2 regions of the Acinetobacter sp. S40 genome follow, and region 2 is predicted to be linked to the other one. Evidence: riboswitches for the same ligand, from Rfam matches in the RefSeq annotation. Region 2 holds a riboswitch; the other holds the start of a gene.
The links. A riboswitch is a leader RNA that binds a small molecule or an ion and turns the genes downstream of it on or off. The one in region 2 is predicted to bind fluoride.
Positions count from the first base shown of each region.

Region 1: linked by a shared signal. The riboswitch ahead of IAE19_RS06535 (DUF190 domain-containing protein) and the one ahead of crcB (fluoride efflux transporter CrcB) in region 2 are both predicted to bind fluoride.

Region 1 is NZ_JACVTU010000003.1:306,400-315,588, forward strand. Features, by position in the region: gene IAE19_RS06505 (alkane 1-monooxygenase) at 1-137, shown strand, start outside; gene IAE19_RS06510 (GNAT family N-acetyltransferase) at 219-704, opposite strand; gene IAE19_RS06515 (acyl-CoA dehydrogenase family protein) at 799-2,004, opposite strand; gene IAE19_RS06520 (acyl-CoA dehydrogenase family protein) at 2,020-3,303, opposite strand; gene IAE19_RS06525 (ABC1 kinase family protein) at 3,548-4,921, opposite strand; gene IAE19_RS06530 (hypothetical protein) at 5,168-5,473, opposite strand; fluoride riboswitch at 5,648-5,714, shown strand; gene IAE19_RS06535 (DUF190 domain-containing protein) at 5,903-6,223, shown strand; gene ppa (inorganic diphosphatase) at 6,225-6,764, shown strand; gene IAE19_RS06545 (HesA/MoeB/ThiF family protein) at 6,953-7,693, shown strand; gene IAE19_RS06550 (ABC1 kinase family protein) at 7,741-9,039, shown strand; gene folB (dihydroneopterin aldolase) at 9,057-9,189, shown strand, end outside.
Region 2 is NZ_JACVTU010000001.1:378,811-387,999, reverse strand. Features, by position in the region: gene IAE19_RS01730 (Hsp33 family molecular chaperone HslO) at 1-720, shown strand, start outside; gene IAE19_RS01725 (DUF2147 domain-containing protein) at 1,011-1,439, shown strand; gene IAE19_RS01720 (DnaJ C-terminal domain-containing protein) at 1,642-2,586, shown strand; gene IAE19_RS01715 (chaperone modulator CbpM) at 2,598-2,927, shown strand; gene crcB (fluoride efflux transporter CrcB) at 2,981-3,361, opposite strand; fluoride riboswitch at 3,431-3,500, opposite strand; gene IAE19_RS01705 (magnesium transporter CorA family protein) at 3,548-4,771, opposite strand; gene IAE19_RS01700 (YdcH family protein) at 5,113-5,328, shown strand; gene pnp (polyribonucleotide nucleotidyltransferase) at 5,392-7,479, opposite strand; gene rpsO (30S ribosomal protein S15) at 7,751-8,020, opposite strand; gene IAE19_RS01685 (serine hydrolase domain-containing protein) at 8,292-9,189, shown strand, end outside.

The DNA of each region.
Region 1 (9,189 bases), on a different contig from region 2:
TTAAGATGATGGATAAACGTGTTCTGAATCACTATAAAGGCGATTTAAATAAAGCCAACATTTATCCAAAACGTCGCGCAAAACTGTTTGCCAAGTTCGGTTTGGTGGATAAATCATTGCAAACTGAAACAAACTAAAACCGTTAATTTTCTTAATTTTAATTTCCTTTGAACAGCCCTAACTTAGTTAGGGCTTTTTTTATAGGCTTAGATTCGTAGTTAAAGCGTTTTAAGCATCCAGATTTCACAGGCGTGACTATGACCTGTTTGACCGCGAGGCTGAGTTAAGTGTTGAAAACCTAATTGTTCATATAATCCGATAGCTTCTTTGAGTGTCGCTGTCGTTTCAAGATAACAGGCAGTAAAATTTTGGGCTTTGGCAAAATCAAAGCATTGCTGTAAAAGCCTCTTCGCAAAGCCTTTTCCACGCAAAACAGGTAAGAAATACATTTTTTGGATTTCGAGTAATGTCGCATCACCCAATAGGGGTGAAATGCCGCCACCGCCCAGTACATTTTGATTTTGGTCTACAATGACCCAATATTGGCTATTGGGTTGGTTATAAACTTTAGAAAGTTGATCTAAAATGGGGTCCGAAACGGCAAAGCCGGCATCTGTTGCCAGCCCATATTCTTTGGAAACTTCACGTATAATGCGGGCAATGTCAGAATTATCCTGAGCTTGAATCTGGCGTATAGAATACATGGATACATTGAAATAAAATAAAAGTGGGATCGAATCTAGCCCAAATTCAGATCCCACTCAAGTTGATTAATTCCCAATAAATCCTAGTTCAATATCATTTCAATTCACTTGATGATTTACCTAATTCACGGCGAGCGATGATGAGCTGTTGGATTTGTTGTGTTCCTTCAAAAATATCTAGAATTTTTGAATCACGTGCCCATTTTTCCAATAATTCATCTTCGCTGTAACCTACGCTTGCTGCTAATTCGACACATTTTAGGGTAATTTCGTTACCAATGCGTCCTGCTTTTGCTTTGGCAATAGATGCTTCCTTAGAGTTCGGCTTTTTATTATCTGCCATCCATGTTGCTTTTAAGGTAAGCAAGCGCGCAGCCTCCCATTCAGCTTCCATACGATAAATTTGAGCTGCAAGGTTTGAGGTTTGTAGATACGGGGTTGCATAGTCCGCTTCGAGTTCATCTTTAAAGATTTCCTTAATGCGTTCCAACGAAGCCTTCGCACAACCAACGGCCATCGCTGCAACTAATGGACGGGTATTGTCAAAGGTTTCCATCACGCCTGCAAAGCCTTTGGCTACGTCGACTTCAGCATTGCCCAGAAGATTAGCCGCAGGAACACGACAGTCAACAAAACTGATCGCAGCTGTATCAGAGGCTTTAATCCCTAACTTATGTTCTAAACGTTCAACTTTCATGCCGGGCGTACCTTTGGGGACTACAAAGGATTTGATTGCTGCACGACCTAATTTGCGATCCAGTGTAGCCCAAACAACCACTGAGTCAGCACGTTCACCTGAAGTTACAAAGATTTTTTCACCATTGAGGATGTAGTCGTCACCCTCTTTGGTCGCGGTAGTTCGAATTGCAGCTGAATCAGAACCACAACCCGGTTCTGTGATTGCCATAGCAGCCCATGTGTTTTTAAAACGATCAAGCTGTTCATCATTGGCAACGGCTGCGATTGCTGAGTTTCCTAACCCCTGACGTGGCATACTTAACAATAAGCCTGTATCGCCATAACACATTTCAATAATCCCAAGTGCTGTAGACATATTGGTGCCGTTTTTTACACCTTCATTTTGCTGCTCACCTCGTTTTCCTGCACCTGTTGCGCCAGCATTGATGCCTTCACCCCCTTCATTCATGCCATCGATCAGTGAAGCAAGCATATCCAGTTCTTTGGGATAAGCATGCTCCGCTTTATCGTATTTACGGGAAATCGGACGTAGAACATTTCTTGCAACTTCGTGTGCCTGATCTACCAACATCTTAAATTTTTTTGGATTTTGTAAATTCATTTTATTTTTCTCCAGTTAAGCATGCAGGCCAGAATGTAATATCGCTGTTGCGCGCAAATCGCGATACCAGCGCTCGACGGGATGTTCTTTGGTAAAACCATGCCCACCTAAGATTTGTACCCCATCTGTCCCGATTTTCATGGACTTTTCCGCACAAAGTAAACGAGCCAGATAGACTTCACGATGGAATGGCTTGCCTGTTTCAGCCAAACTAGCTGCATTTAGAATCAACATTCGCATAGCATCAATTTCAATCGCCATGTCCGCAATCATGAACGCTACACTTTGACGATGAGAAATAGGTTCCCCAAAAGCAGTACGTTCGTTGGCATATGTAATGCAATATGCTTTAACAGCTTCACACGTACCTACAGCCATCGCACACCACATCAGATTTCCCAGATCTATAAATGTACTGTAGTCAAACTCGTGATCGCCTAAGCGTATAGCAGGGGTTTTATTAAAAATTAAAGTGACGGTTTCTGTTGCTTTGAGTCCCATTGCTGAAGCATTTTTTAATTGAATGCTGTCTTCACGTTCAACCACGAAAAGATCAGCTTGACCATTTAAATCTGCGCTCACAAGAAGTAAATCTGCCGTTTCACCTAAAATTACAAGGGTCTTTTCACCTGTAATATAAAACTGATCATTTTCATGAGTGGCTTTGGTTTTGAGTTTAAATGGATTAAAGGCGGGAGTATTTTCCTGTACGGCAAAGGTGGCTTTGATATTACTATCTTCAGCAAAAGCAGTCAGATACTTTGATTGTACCTCCGTGGATCCCCAGCGTGTAAGCGCATTAATAACGCTAAATGTACTCAGCAAGCCTGCGGTTAGGCTAAAATCACCTTTTGCGAGATATTCAGCAATCAGGATATTACTGACAATATTTTGTTCTGCAGCAACACCCCCTAATGCTTCTGGCAGCGCATAGTAGTTTAGTCCCAAATCTTCAATGTATTGCCATAACTCTTCTGGAAATTTATGATCATGATCAGCTTGATGTGCAAGTGGAGCCAAAACCTCTTGTGCAAATTGAGACATTGCCTCGACCGTCATTTGCTGTTCTTCAGTCAGGCTAAGATCGAATAGATTTTTCTGTTGGCTAGGTAAGCGTTGACGATCAATATTTTGAGGTTTAAATGCTTTTTGGGTATGCGTAAGCGCCTTAAATCCAGTTTTTGAACCTTGATACAGTGATTTTTCGACAAATTTGCGTAGCTTTAATTGATCGAGTAGATCGCTGGAAGCCATTTTTGTAAGTAATGAAAGTCCAAAACCCTGGGCTTTATTCACCATATTGGTCATTGTGCTGCATCCTTCGCAGTTTAGTTATTGTTTTTATGCTGACATGCCTCAAATCAAAAAACCATGTCAGTGTTGACAGTGATATTTCAGGCAGATAAATGGAGAATTAAAAGGACATAATAAGGCTAATAGAATGAATTTTATATAAAAATTATAAACAAGCAAAGGGCAGTAAAGTGATAAATTGACTAGGCTGACAAATTCATAGCCTAGTCAGTGAACATTGCGGGCGGTTTTAAGCATATTCACGGATCATATGCCGAACATTGGTTCGTGCATCAATCACAGTCATAAACGTATAGGCACCGATAAATTTGCGACTAATAAACATAAACTCTTTGGGCGGAACTGAAAAAAAACGAGAAGCCATTGATTTACTGGCTTGCTGCATCACGCGACTATGCAGTTGGCTTTTTTTCCAGTTATAACGTTCATGTTCATCCATAAGACCTTCAGGCATTTCTGGATTATTTTCAGGGCAGCTAAACGCTTCTGTCGCCAGTAAAAATACTTTGGCCATATCTGGTTTAATGCTTTGTGGAATCGAATCAAAAAACTCATATCCAGTCATGGCTTTCACCATGGCATCAGCATCATGTTGATAGCCAGCTTTGATTAAATTGCGGGCGACATTCAGTAGATGATCATCAAATTGTCGGATTGCACCAAAGTCAAGTAAGACAATTTTATCTTTGATCTCATTGCCATCACCTAGACGTACCAGATAATTACCAAAGTTTGGATCGGTCTGCATTTCACCCCATTCAAAAATTTCACGAACAGCGATTTCAAGTGAAGCTTCACCGAGCAGATTACGGCGCTCTTGAGGAAGTGAGAGCATAACGGGGCTGTTAATGGGCACACCACGTTCAAAGGTCATGCATAAAATTTTGTCGGTACAATAAGTATCGATAATATGTGGAACTACGTAACGCGGATCACTTTTAAGGCGTTCAGCAAAACGGCGTGTGGTGGCTGCCTCAATATCGTAACTAACTTCACGATGCATCATTTCACGAACTTCTTCAAACCATTGATCAAATTCACGGGTTTGAGGCACCATACGAGTAAGCTTGAGCATATTTTTAAATAAGCTCATATCTGAATCAATCGCTTCAGCAACACCCGGGTATTGAATTTTTAAGACCAGTTCTAAGCCATCTGATTTACGAGTCGCGCGGTGTACTTGAGCAAGTGAAGCTGTACCAATGGGTTCATGGTCAATAGTAAGGTCATGAATTTTATCACCTAGTTGCTCTTGCAAATGTTCTTTTATCGCAGGCCACGCGAGGGCAACAGTTTGATTATTTAGTGTATTTAACGCTTGAGTAATTTCGTCAGGTAAAAAATGTTCGCCATAAAGAGCCATCATTTGCCCAATTTTGACGATAGAACCTTTTAGCTTACCGATTTCTGAAACCAGATAATTTGCCTGTTCAGCCATCGCTTTTTTACGTTTTTTCTCTTTTTCTTCTTCACTTGAGAAAAGAGAAGATGCGTTTGCCGTTGCCCAGCGAGTACCCGCCAGCAATGAGGCTTTAGCGATAGATAAGCGTCGATCCATAGAAGATGTTTTTAGGTTCTTGAGCTTATCGTTCTGATCAGACATATAAAATCCTTGCTAAAGTCATGCACAGTCAATGATTATCATAGTAGCGAATATTACATGCTATAACCGTATTAAAACAGTTAGAGAGAAAGAATGTTTATCCGAAACATCAGAAAAGTACAAAAAATGTTCATTTATATAGCGAAGAGAACAATATATTCTCAAAATTAATGCAGACGATGATCTGATTTAGGGTTAAATTCAGCCAAAAAATTGTCGTAAAAGTCCTCAATAAATTTAAGGTTGTTATTGGCGAAATTGAATTTTAAATAGTTGTCGCGTCTTAAGTTGTTCAACATGACTCAAAATATGCTGATCAATCATAGTCTGAACGGTTTTATGCATAAAACCTAGCGCATAACCTTTAACAATAATAATGCTGGGCAGCGTGAAGAAAAAATATTTAGCATCTTCTAATGTGGCATTTTCAAAAATCCCATACTCATTCAGAGTGTTACAAAAAAATTGTTTCTCCGCGATGACATGACTGGAATCAATATCATTCCAGTAGTTTTCACGCATTGCTAAAAGATTATTGTGTTTATAACTCATTGACTCAAACTATATGACAAAGTAAAAAGGAAGGGGGAGAAATCACGTATAAAAGCGACTTTCATTAGAAATTTAGTTTAAAGCAATTTCATGAAAGTACAAATTTAAAGCGATAAAAATTGTTATTGAATAGTGAAAAGTTCTCCACATTTTCTTTTTTTTGCTATATTAATTACCATAAAAGGGGATGGCATTCCCCCTTATACAAACCGTCATAATGACTAATGATGCCTACGAACTTCTGATAGATCAGAGGGCGTAGGTGCTTACTCTGATTTTCAAAATTGGAGTAAATAATGAAAATAATATTTATCTTTATTGCTAAAAAAAGTGTTCCTATACGGCGCTTTAAAATATTTCATCCTTTGCATTTATGACGCTTATTCAAAAAAGAGCAGACTTTTAACTTTAAAAAAAGAGCGAGAAAAAATGCAAGGATATCAAATTACTTTCTATTCCCAATTAAGCGTGACTCAGGAGGGCATCCCGATTCATCGCTGGCTATTGGATGTCGCAAAAAAAATGAATTTACGTGGTGCTACGGTGGTTAATGGTCGTGAAGGGCTGGATCATCGTGGTAAGTTTCATTCAGCAGGGTTTTTTGAAATGGTGGATCAGCCAGTTTTGATTCAGTTTATATTAACGGCACAAGAGTCTGAGCAATTATTTGCTTATCTAAAAGAAATTGAGCTTGAATTATTTTATGTGAAGCTTGATGTGGAGTTTGGCGTAATTGGGTCGGGAGAATAAAATGAGCTTTAAAAATGTAAGGGCAGGGATTAATCCTCCTGATGATTTTTATACCATCATTGAAATTGCTAAAGATAGCTTGCCGATTAAATATGAAGTCAATAAAGAGTTTGATGCATTATTTGTAGATCGGTTTTTGTTTACCGCCATGAGCTATCCTGAGAATTATGGTTATATTCCGCAAACATTAAGTGATGATGGTGATCCATTGGATGTACTGGTTTTTGCGCCTTATCCAGTAGTAAGTGGTAGTGTTATTCGCAGTCGTCCAGTGGGCATTATGTATATGGAAGATGAACACGGCATTGATGCGAAAATTATTGCTGTGCCGCATAGTAAACTTAGTTCTTTATATGAAGGGGTTCAGAGTCTGGACGATTTACCATCTTCGAGTCTAGCGCGTATTCAGCATTTCTTTGAACATTACAAAGACATTGAACCTGAGAAATGGGTTAAATTTAGAGGCTGGGGTGACTTGGCTGAGGCACAGGAAGAAATCAGAAAATCCGTCGCGGCTTATGAGCCCCACAAAGATATTTAAGACATCCTATATTTGATAAAACAGGAGCTGCTTGGGCAGCCCTTGTTCATTTTTTTAAAATTCAATTAGATAAAATAAAATATTAAATGACGCGCTATTCTTTTTATAATAGACAATACTTAAATAGTGATGAGCATAAATAAGTGAATGATCAGCTAAATTCTGAGCTGGAACTCAGTGACAGCGAAATGCATTTATATAGTCGTCAGATTCTTCTGGATGGTTGGGATATAGACGCTCAGGAACGGTTGAAGCTGGCAAATGTTCTGATTATCGGTGCAGGTGGAATAGGTTGTACGAGTGCAGAATTATTGGCTCGTGCAGGTGTTGGGAAACTCACTATAATTGATGCAGACATTATTGAAGTGAGTAATCTACAGCGACAAATAGCGTTTACACCTGACGATATTGGACAGTATAAAGCAGAAGTTCTAGCAAAACGGCTGATGCAAATCAATCCCTACATTCATATTGAATATTTAACTGTTCGGCTAGATCCCACGAATGTAGACCAGTTGATTCAACAGCAGGATCTGGTTTTAGACGGATGTGATAATTTCACTACACGTTATTTAGCCAATGCTGCCTGCAAAAAGCATTCTGTTCCATTAATTAGTGCTTCCGCCATTGGCTTTCAGGGGCAGTTATTTATGGTAGATGCAGAGTCGGCTTGCTACGAATGCCTATTTCCTAAAGAACAACATAGCGATGAGGGATTACGTTGTGCTGAATCAGGCGTACTTGCAACGACTCCTGTCATGATAGCGTCATTACAAGCGCATCACACTTTGCTGTTTTTAGGATTAAATTTGACGCCTTTAAAAAACAAGCTCTTGCTTTGGGATGGTTTAACTCTTAAACAACGTATTCTTCATTTTGAAAAAGATACAAATTGTCCAATTTGTCAGGCAAGTTTATCGGTAAACTAAATGAAGTTTGATACACTGCCTCGATAAACTAAATCACATTGAATGATATGAAAAAAAATATTCTGTTTGACGGGCTACGTTCCGTTGCGCGTATTGGTGAAACTGCTGTGGTGGCAGCCAAAGCGGGCATTAAATATGCGACTGAAAAGCCAAGTAATGCCAAGCTTATGCGTGAAACTTTTGAATCTCTGGGCTCGACTTATATTAAATTAGGTCAATTCATTGCTAGCACTCCTTCACTTTTTCCACGTGAATATGTGGAGGAATTTCAGGGCTGTCTAGATCAGACACCTACTTTGCCATTTAGCTATATTCAGGACGTGCTGGCAACTGAGTTTGCAGGTCGTGACCTGAGTGAAATTTTTGCTTCGATTGATGAAACACCATTAGCATCAGCTTCGATTGCACAGGTGCATGCTGCTAAATTGACCACGGGTGAAAATGTGGTGATTAAAGTACAAAAACCTGGTGTCGAAACCATTTTATATACCGACTTGAACGTGGTGCATTGGGCCACGAAAATGCTGGAAAAAGCTATTCCGAAGGTGAAATTTGCTTCACTTTCAGAAATTGTTGATGAAATTAAAACCAGAATGGTACGTGAAGTAGATTTTATTGAAGAAGCGCAAAATTTAGATGATTTTGTGGAATATCTTCAAATCACGAATAATCAGGCGGCGACTGCACCGAAAGTTTATCATCAATTTTCAACACGCCGTGTATTGACGATGGAACGTTTATATGGCGTGTCTTTAACTGATTTTGATGTAGTAAAAAAATATGCCAAAGACCCGTCACAGGTATTAATTACCGCGATGAATACGTGGTTTGGCAGTTTGATGCTTTGCAAGAGTTTTCATGCAGATTTACATGCGGGTAACCTCATGTTGCTTGAAGATGGTCGTATTGGTTTCATTGATTTTGGTATTGTTGGGCAACTTAATCCTCAAGTCTGGACAGCTTGTTTAGCCTTTATGGATGCTTTACAAAAAACCGATTACACTGCAATGGCTGAAAATATGCTGAAAATGGGCATGACTCATACCAAAATTGATACTAATGTTTTGGCACGTGATCTTGAACGTTTATTTAGTGGCGTGTTATTGGCAGACCCACAAGAAATTTTGACCTCTAAGCCGTCTGATTTAAACGATATTATGTTAGATATGGTGGCAGTTGGGGAACGTCATGGAATTAAATTTCCGCGTGATTTTGCCTTATTGTTTAAACAAATGCTGTATTTTGATCGTTTTATGCGCGTCCTAGCACCTTATACGGATATTTATGCAGACCAGCGTTTGAAAATGGTTCAAACTATAGAGCCACAATCGTTGTTTAAACATTAATTTTGAGTTGGATTATCATGGATGCCATTGTTATTGAAGGTTTAAAGGTCAATACTGTAATTGGCTGTTTTAGCTGGGAACGGCAAATTATTCAACCTTTAATGCTTGATTTAAACATCCATGTTGATTTAAACAAAGCAGCACTCTCAG
Region 2 (9,189 bases):
CTTGCCAGTACCTTAAAAATTAAAGGGCGAATTAGCTTACAGATACAGGCTTCAGGTACCTTTAAATGGGCAATGGCAGAATGTAATCACTTGGGTGAAGTACGTGCACTAGCAGATTATGAAGAAGATCCTCATTTTCAGGAAGGTAGTGATAGCAGTGTAGTACTGCGTCATCTGCACAACCCTGTGTTATTTATTAATATTGAACCCGAATTTGGTGAACGTTATCAGGGCATTGTCCCACTAGATCAGCCGACACTGGCAGGTTGCTTAATGCAGTATTATGATTTATCTGCACAGATTCCGACTCACATTGTACTGGCAACCACGGCAAAACGCTCTGGTGGTTTACTCATTCAATTATTGCCACGAAATAATGAAGAAGAACAAAAACTAGTGGATGAAGATATCTGGCCTCGTTTGACTATGCTGACTGAAACATTGAAGGCAGAGGAATTGACTGAACTTTCTGCCAATGAAATTTTGTATCGTCTTTACAATGAAGAACAAGTGCGATTGCCTGAAGTTGAGCACCTCAAATTTGGCTGCACCTGCTCGAAAGAACGCTGTGCCGAAGCTTTAATCCAGATTGGTGTCGAATCGGTACGTGAAACGCTTGCAGAGCAAAACCCTATTTGTATGGATTGTCAGTTCTGTAATACTCAATATAGCTTTACCGCGGAAGAAGCATTAGGTTTATTTGGTGAACATTTAAGCTAAACCTTCAACAGCATTTATTTTAAATATGCCCTGTAGTTATACGGGGCTTTTTATTCTCTAAATTTTATAAACTTTGATGATTACACAAAGTCTTTATTTTATGTGAAAAATTGATTTTTATTCTGACATTTTTAAAAAAATATGTGATGCATTTAAACTATAAATATTTGTTTCTATTTGTATTTATATAAAACACCCCTTTAAAATAGAGTTTTTATTCTAAAACAAATTTAATTCATACATCGGGGGATGTACAAAAAATGAAACTTAAGGGAATTTTACTGCTCACAATGACAATACTGACAGCCTATACGCATGCTGAGCAGCCTGATCCAATTGTAGGAAAATGGAAAACGATTGATGATCGGAGTGGTTACTCACGTGCCGATGTAGAAGTGAAGAAAAATCCAAATGGTACCTATACTGGAATTATTATTGAAACGCGTGCAATTCCAGGACGGCCTAAAATGGAAATATGTGAACAATGCCCTGGCGCGTTAAAAGGAAAACCGTTTATTGGTTTACCTTTTGTTTATGACTTCAAACAAAATCCCAATAACCCTTATGAATATATTCAAGGCCATGTACTTGATCCAATTAGCGGCAAAGTCTACCAAGCCAAAGCCAAAATTAACGCATCAGGCAAACATTTGACCTTACGAGGCTATGTTGGAATTTCAGTGGTAGGACGTAGTGTGACATGGATTAAATATCAATAATAAAATTGAAAAAATGATACTAAAAAAATAATTTCAGTAGCTCATCCATAGTGGATAAAGTTTTAAATGAATCACCTAAAAACTTTATCCATTTAAAAATTTGTTTTCCAAATATCAACATTTTAGTATATTTACCGTCTTGTAATTGCTCAGTTCATCACCATAATTAAAAGAAATAAAACCCAATTTTAAAAGAGCTTTTATGGCAAAAAATTACTATGAAGAACTTGGGGTTTCACGTAATGCAACTCCAGATGAAATTAAGAAAAGCTATCGAAAACTTGCACGAAAATATCATCCTGATGTCAGTAAAGAATCTGATTCAGAAGCAAAAATGCAAGCGATCAATGTCGCCTATGACACCTTAAGCAATCCAGAAAAAAAAGCGGAATATGATCAAATGCTAGATCATCCTCAAGGCTTTGCAGGGTTTGGACAAAATGGTCAGGGTGCGGCGAGTGGTTTTGATGGTGCGCAATTTTACCGTCAGGGTAATGCTTCTGACTTTCAGGGCTTTGAAGATCTATTCGGTCGTTTTGGCTCAGGTTTTGGTGGGGGCGATTACCAATATCAACGCCAAAAACGGAGTCATCGTGGTGAAGATCAACATGCTAGCATCGAAGTAGATGTGGAGATTGCATATCATGGAACAACTCAAAATATCACGCTTCAAATTCCAACTGTCAATGCTTATGGCGAGCCTGAGGTTCAACGTAAAACTTTACAGGTAAAAATCCCAAAAGGCATGAAAGAAGGCCAGCAAATTCGCCTAAGTGGACAAGGCCAAAGTGGAATCAATGGGGGTGAAAATGGTGATCTCTATATTGAAATTCAATATAAAGATACCGATCGCGTGCGTGTAGAAGGCGCGGACGTTTATGCAACGGTGGATGTTACACCTTGGGAAGCTGCACTGGGACAAAAAATTGAAGTCAACACCCCGGCAGGTAAACTCGGTGTTAATTTACCTAAAAATGCAAAAACAGGTCAACAACTTCGCCTGAAAGATAAAGGAATTCCGAATAAAGTACCCGGCAATCTTTATTTGGTGCTGAATATAGTACTGCCTCAGGCCACGACCGAAGAACAACAGCAAGCCTATGAAAATTTTGCTGTAGCCTTTTCATCCTTTACACCCCGTTCATAAGGAGCTGAATGATGCCCACAATTCATTATCGTGAAATCGTATATAGCGGATTGAATGAAGCAGAAATCATTGATGAACAATGTACATTTGATTTGACTCATTTTGCTCAAATCAGTGGTCAAAGTCCCGAATGGATTTTACAACTGATCGACTATGACATTCTATCAGCCTCGGGTCAGCCACAGCAGTATCGTTTTTCTAGCACCGATGTTATCCGCGCTCGACGAGCCTATCGGTTACAACGAGATTTCGATGCCAGTCTTTCAGCAGTTGCAGTCATGTTGGATTTGATTGATGAAGTTCATCATCTACGCCGAAAAATTCGCCCCAATCAATCCTAATCACTCCATTCCTCGCGATCATCTCACTGATCGCGAACTGACTTTTCTTCGATTTAGTGTTGGGTCATCCATTGATAAGACAATAAGCCTAAAATGGTACAAATCAAGGAACCCAGTAAATGAATACAAATCATGAAAATCGCAACTGAAATTTTTTGCTGCTGTAATAAACCTACCACTTCTGCCGAAAAGGTCGAAAAGGTCGTGAGCGCACCACAAAAGCCAGTAATAATAAATAATTTATAATTGGGGCTCAAACTACTGTTGGCAAAAAACGCGATGGCGAAACCAATGATAAAACCACCAATTAAATTGGCCAATAAAGTCCCTAGTGGTATATTTTCAAACGTTGCATTAAATTTTAAGCCGAGAAACCAGCGGGACCAAGCCCCTAATATAGAACCTAGGGCAATAGAAAGAAGTGAATAATACATAATAACCACATGCTCCAAAATCATTTTTATCAAACAGAGCACGTACGCCTACGCTCCCTGTCGAATGAAAGGGTCGTAGGCATCATTAGCCCGTATAAGGGCGGTTTGTAGCAGGAGGAATGCCATCTCCTGTAACTCAAGTCTAACTCAGCAAAATTTAAATGTGAAGTTCACTTACCTTAGGTTCTATTTGAACTTGGTCATTTTTTCAACCTCTTTTAGCGTCTGCTTCAAGGGTTCATACTCTAAAAACCAGAATAAATTAACATTATGCTGGCGTTTTTGCTGTGCCAAGAGTTCAATCACGCTCTTTTCACCACGACCCACTAAATGTTGTCGATAAAAATAATAAAGCAACAATACCGTACACAAAAGCATAACCCCGAGCATCATCCAAAAGCCAAGGGGAGATTTTAGACCGGGAATAAATTCAAAGTTCATCCCATACACACCCGTTAACAACGTTAATGGTGCAAAAACCGCAGTAATAATGGCTAAAATACGCATATTTTCATTGGTCTGATTAGCAATCGCGTTAAAATGCAAATCTATCGCCGACTGAATCGCCATGCGTAATCGTGACGTATGTTTCTGGGTACGTTCCAAGTGGCTAACCAAATCATTCATGCGCACTAATAACAGATCAGGTGACTCTGTGGCATGCTCCCCCATTAAATGATGATAATTCTCAACCAATTCATCTCGTAATTCTTGCAAAGTTTCAATCTGTTCTTCACATAGATTTTCAACTTGCTGAAATGCCATATTTTCCTGAAATAGCTGGGGCCATTGATTAAAACGTTTTCTTCCCTGTAATAATTCTCGTTGCCAGTGTTCAACACGGCGGGTTAATGGAGTTCGTAACTCCAGATAGCCATCAATGATGGTGTTGAGTAACCTCAAGCTTAAATCAATGGGGCTTTGGGGAAGTTTTCTGGGTTTATTTTGTTCTTGTATATTACGCTGTAAAATACTCTGAAAGCGTTGTACATAATTATCTACAGCTTTGTTGCCCTGCTCTCTGACACTGACGAGAATATGTTGACTTACGATAAAGCTAATGGGAGTCGTCGCCAATCCAAAAATACTCTCATGTTGCTCGCCTAAACCATTATTGTTTTCAATATGATCATCTGGTGTAATAATTTTTCTAAAGATGAGAACATCATAATCTTCCATCGTGTCAAAATCACAGGGATGGTCAATATTTAAAATATCACGAATATGAAACTCATTAATCGTGAGTTCTGTCATTGCTCTAATTTTTTGTTGCCATTCTTCAGCATGGTTGACGACATCTTCACGCAAGCAATCCACCCATTGAAAAATCAATGGATGATCAGCTTGATGTTCATGACTTAAAAATACATATTGTTCTGTAGAGTGCCGATAAAAATAATAAATCTGCATAACAATGTCTCTTAATCTCTATTGTTATTTTTAGCATATTTGATTGGATAAAATCTTAACTAAACCACAATTTCCTATAGAGTATTTAAGTATTTTTATCCCACTTATCTCTATACATAATCGCCCTTAAAAGGCACTCATCTTAATGGATGGTATGGAAATATTACATAACTTACAAAATATTTACGAAAGAAAACTGCCATATTTTAGCATAAAGTCCTACTATTTTTAAGGATTAAATCTGTATCACTCGCCTATCTTTTTTGAAATCATTTTTAGTCAATTTTAAGCATACTCAAATTAGAGAAATGCATTTAAACATGAAATAAAAAGGTGAATTTATGTTCCCAGAATACCGCGCTCTAATCAGTCAGCTCAAACAAGATGATGCTCATTTTTCCAAAGTTTTTGAAGAACACAATGTGCTAGATCATAAGATTATTCGTTTAGAACAGAATCCAGTTACCAATGGTCTAGAGGAAATTGAGGACTTAAAACGCCAGAAACTAAAACTCAAAGATGAACTGTATAAAATGCTGAAACAGGCCGAACAATAATTTTCTGATTGAAATAAAAAATCCGCCGAGGCGGATTTTTTATGAAATATTAATTAGGCTTTATTATGCCTGTTCAATATCTTTCATTGTTAGTTTAATACGGCCACGGTTGTCCACATCAGCAACTTGAACCTTGACTTCTTGACCTTCTTTAAGCACGTCAGTTACGTTGGCAACACGTTCATTTGAAATTTGAGAGATGTGAAGTAAACCATCTGTACCCGGCATAATGTTCACAAATGCACCAAATTCAACGATACGGATTACTTTACCGTCATAGATTTTACCCGGTTCAACTTCAGCAGTAAGAGCTTGAATCTTAGCAATTGCAGCACGTGCCGCTGCTTTCGATTCACCAAATACGCGCACAGTACCGTTGTCTTCAATATCAATTGCAGCTTTGGTTTCTTCAGTGATTTGACGAATAGTCGCACCACCTTTCCCAATGACATCACGGATCTTATCAGGATTAATGGTAATGACTTCAAATGTTGGTGCAAACATTGAAATTTCTGGACGCGCACGAGAAATCACTTTGTTCATTTCATTCAGGATGTGCATACGACCTGCATAAGCCTGATTCAATGCAACTTCCATAATCTCTTCGGTAATCCCTTCGATTTTAATGTCCATTTGCAATGCAGTAATACCATTGGCAGAACCTGCAACTTTAAAGTCCATATCACCCAAATGATCTTCATCACCCAAGATGTCTGACAGAACTGCAAAACGCTCACCTTCTTTAACCAGACCCATTGCAATACCAGCAACTGGTGCTTTTAAAGGCACACCGGCATCCATAAGTGACAATGAAGCACCACATACTGACGCCATTGAAGATGAACCATTTGATTCAGTAATGTCAGATACGATACGAATCACATATGGGAAGCGATCTGCTGCTGGCAATACAGCCTGTACACCACGGCGAGCCAAACGACCATGACCAATTTCACGACGTTTAGGACCAGATTCACGGCCTGTTTCACCTACAGAATACGCTGGGAAGTTATAATGCAACATAAAGTTGTCAGTTTTCGTTCCTGCAAGCGTATCAACCATAAGCGCATCACGAGTGTTACCTAACGTGGTGGTTACCAATGCCTGAGTTTCACCACGTGTGAACAGTGCTGAACCATGCGCACGTTCCAATACGCCAACTTGCACATCGATACCACGAACTGTTTTAGTATCACGTCCATCAATACGCGGCTTACCTGACAGGATATTGTCACGTACAGTACGGTATTTCAGGTCTTCAAATAATTCGTTTACTTCGTCTGCAATACCTGTTTCGTCATTTTCAGGAACAAATTGGGCAACCGCTTCCGCATACAATGCATCAAGTGCAGCATAACGATCTTGTTTCACCGCAATGGTATATGCTTCTGAAATTTTAGCCTCGAAAGCTGCTTTTAATTGCTCAAGCAATGTTTCGTTTTTGCTTGGAGCAACCCAAGTCGATTCAACAGCACCGGCTGCTGCTGCAAACTCTTTGATCGCCTGAATTGCAATTTGCATTTCATCATGACCGAAAAGTACAGCACCTAACATTTGATCTTCTGAAAGCTCTTTAGCTTCAGATTCAACCATCAGTACTGCTGATTCTGTACCAGCAACAACAAGATCAAGATCTGATTGTGCAAGTTGTTCAAAATTCGGGTTAAGAACGTATTCACCATTGATTAAGCCTACACGTGCACCACCAATTGGCCCTCTAAATGGCGTACCTGCGATTGACAATGCAGCTGAAGTACCCAGCATTGCAGCAATGTCTGCATCCATGGTCTTATCAGAAGAAACAACCGTGGCTGTTACCTGAATTTCATTGAAATAGCCTTCTGGGAACAATGGGCGAATTGGACGGTCAATCAAGCGTGAAATCAACGTTTCAGCTTCAGATGCACGTCCTTCACGCTTACCATATCCTCCTGGGATACGACCAGCAGCATATTGTTTTTCTTGATAATTAACAGTAAGTGGGAAGAAGTCCTGACCTGCTTTTGCTTTTGGCTGTGCAACCACGGCAACAAGGACAGTCACACCGCCCATTGTCACTAATACTGTATTTGCCTGACGCGCCACACGGCCAGTTTCTAAAACAACTTGATGTTGACCAAACTGAAATTCTTTACGAACGATATTAAACATTGACATGTATTATATTTTCCTGGTTCTTTTTGAACAGTTATTCTAGTGGAGACCCCTAAGGTTTGGCATTCAAACCATTGCTATCAAATGAGTACAAGCAATGATCAATGACAAAGCTTAGAAGCCGACCTCACTAGAGAATAAACACAAAGAAGGAGCGAATAATCGCCCCTTCTAAAATCATTTAGTGACACACACCAAACGATACTTTCCTTTCAGCACTGAGACGACACAATGTCATACGAATACCGAAAATCAAGCCTGAATCGAATTAACGACGTAAACCTAATTCGCTAATTAGACTTACATAACGACCATGGTCTTTACCATTTAAGTAGTCAAGTAATTTACGACGTTGGTTAACCATACGGATAAGACCGCGACGGCTATGATGGTCGTGTTTATGCTCTTTAAAGTGACCTTGCAAATCATTGATTTGTGCAGTCAATAAAGCAACTTGTACTTCTGGTGAACCAGTGTCGTTTTCAGCACGAGCAAATTTAGCGATGATTTCTGCGCGATCTGTAGTAGTTAAAGCCATTCGATTTCTCCGAGATGCTTACGTAAAATAAATTGATACTGATCAATAAATTCAAGATCAAATCTTAAATCTATTGACTGCCGTGCATCACTACAGCAGTGCGTATTTTAAAGGATTCAAGCTGAATTGACAATTCTTAAATGATGCAGCTTATCCATCCGTACTATTTCATGACATTATTACATCGACATGACCGTCATTTAAGACACTGACATTTACTTCACAGCGCTGCACACTAGTCTGATATAAAAAGAAAAGAAATGGACGCACTGTGAAATTATTATCCACCAATACTTGTTTTGTCCCAACTGATCTGGCTTCGGTCACACGCAGTCAGGATGAAGTCAGCCCTGAACTAGGGGGCATGACTGAGCCACAATTGCAAAAAATCTGGAAAAGCGTAGAAGGTGCTTACAAAACTGGGAATTATCCATTCATCAGTTTTTGTTTACGTCGTCAAGGAAAAGTTTTACTTAATCGTAGTCTAGGCTATGCATCGGGTAATTCAACACAAGGTCTAAGCCCTGCGGCAAAAATAGGTGCGCCAGATACTCCTGTTTGTTTGTTTTCTGCTTCAAAAATGGTAACTGCCATGTTAATTCATATGTTGGATGAACAGGGCGAAATCAATTTACTTGATCCCATTAGTTACTATATTCCTGAATATGCAGCCTATGGTAAGCGCCGTACTACCATATTTCACCTACTTTCACACCGTGGAGGTATTCCAAAAATCGATGGTGAAGTCACGCCTGAATTATTGTTTGATAAAAATGAAATTTTAAATCGGCTTTATGCAGCGAAACCCATCTCAGTATCTGGTTCACGACTGGCCTATCATGCCGTGACTGCTGGTTATATTTTAGGTGAATTGATTGAACGTGTTACTGGTCAGGATCTGCGCACATTCCTGCATGAAACCATTGAAAAACCAATGAATATGCCATATTTCAATTATGGTTTGAAACCAGAATATCGAGAGCAGGTCGCCCTAAATTACCCAACGGGTTTACATCCTCGTTTGGGCACTGATCATTATCTGAATCACGTTCTCGGTGGCGGGTTACAATTAGCAGTCGATGTCACCAATGACACCCGTTTTATGGATACAATTTGTCCTGCTGGTAATATTTACACCTCTGCGGAACAAGCAAGTCGCTTTTCTGAAA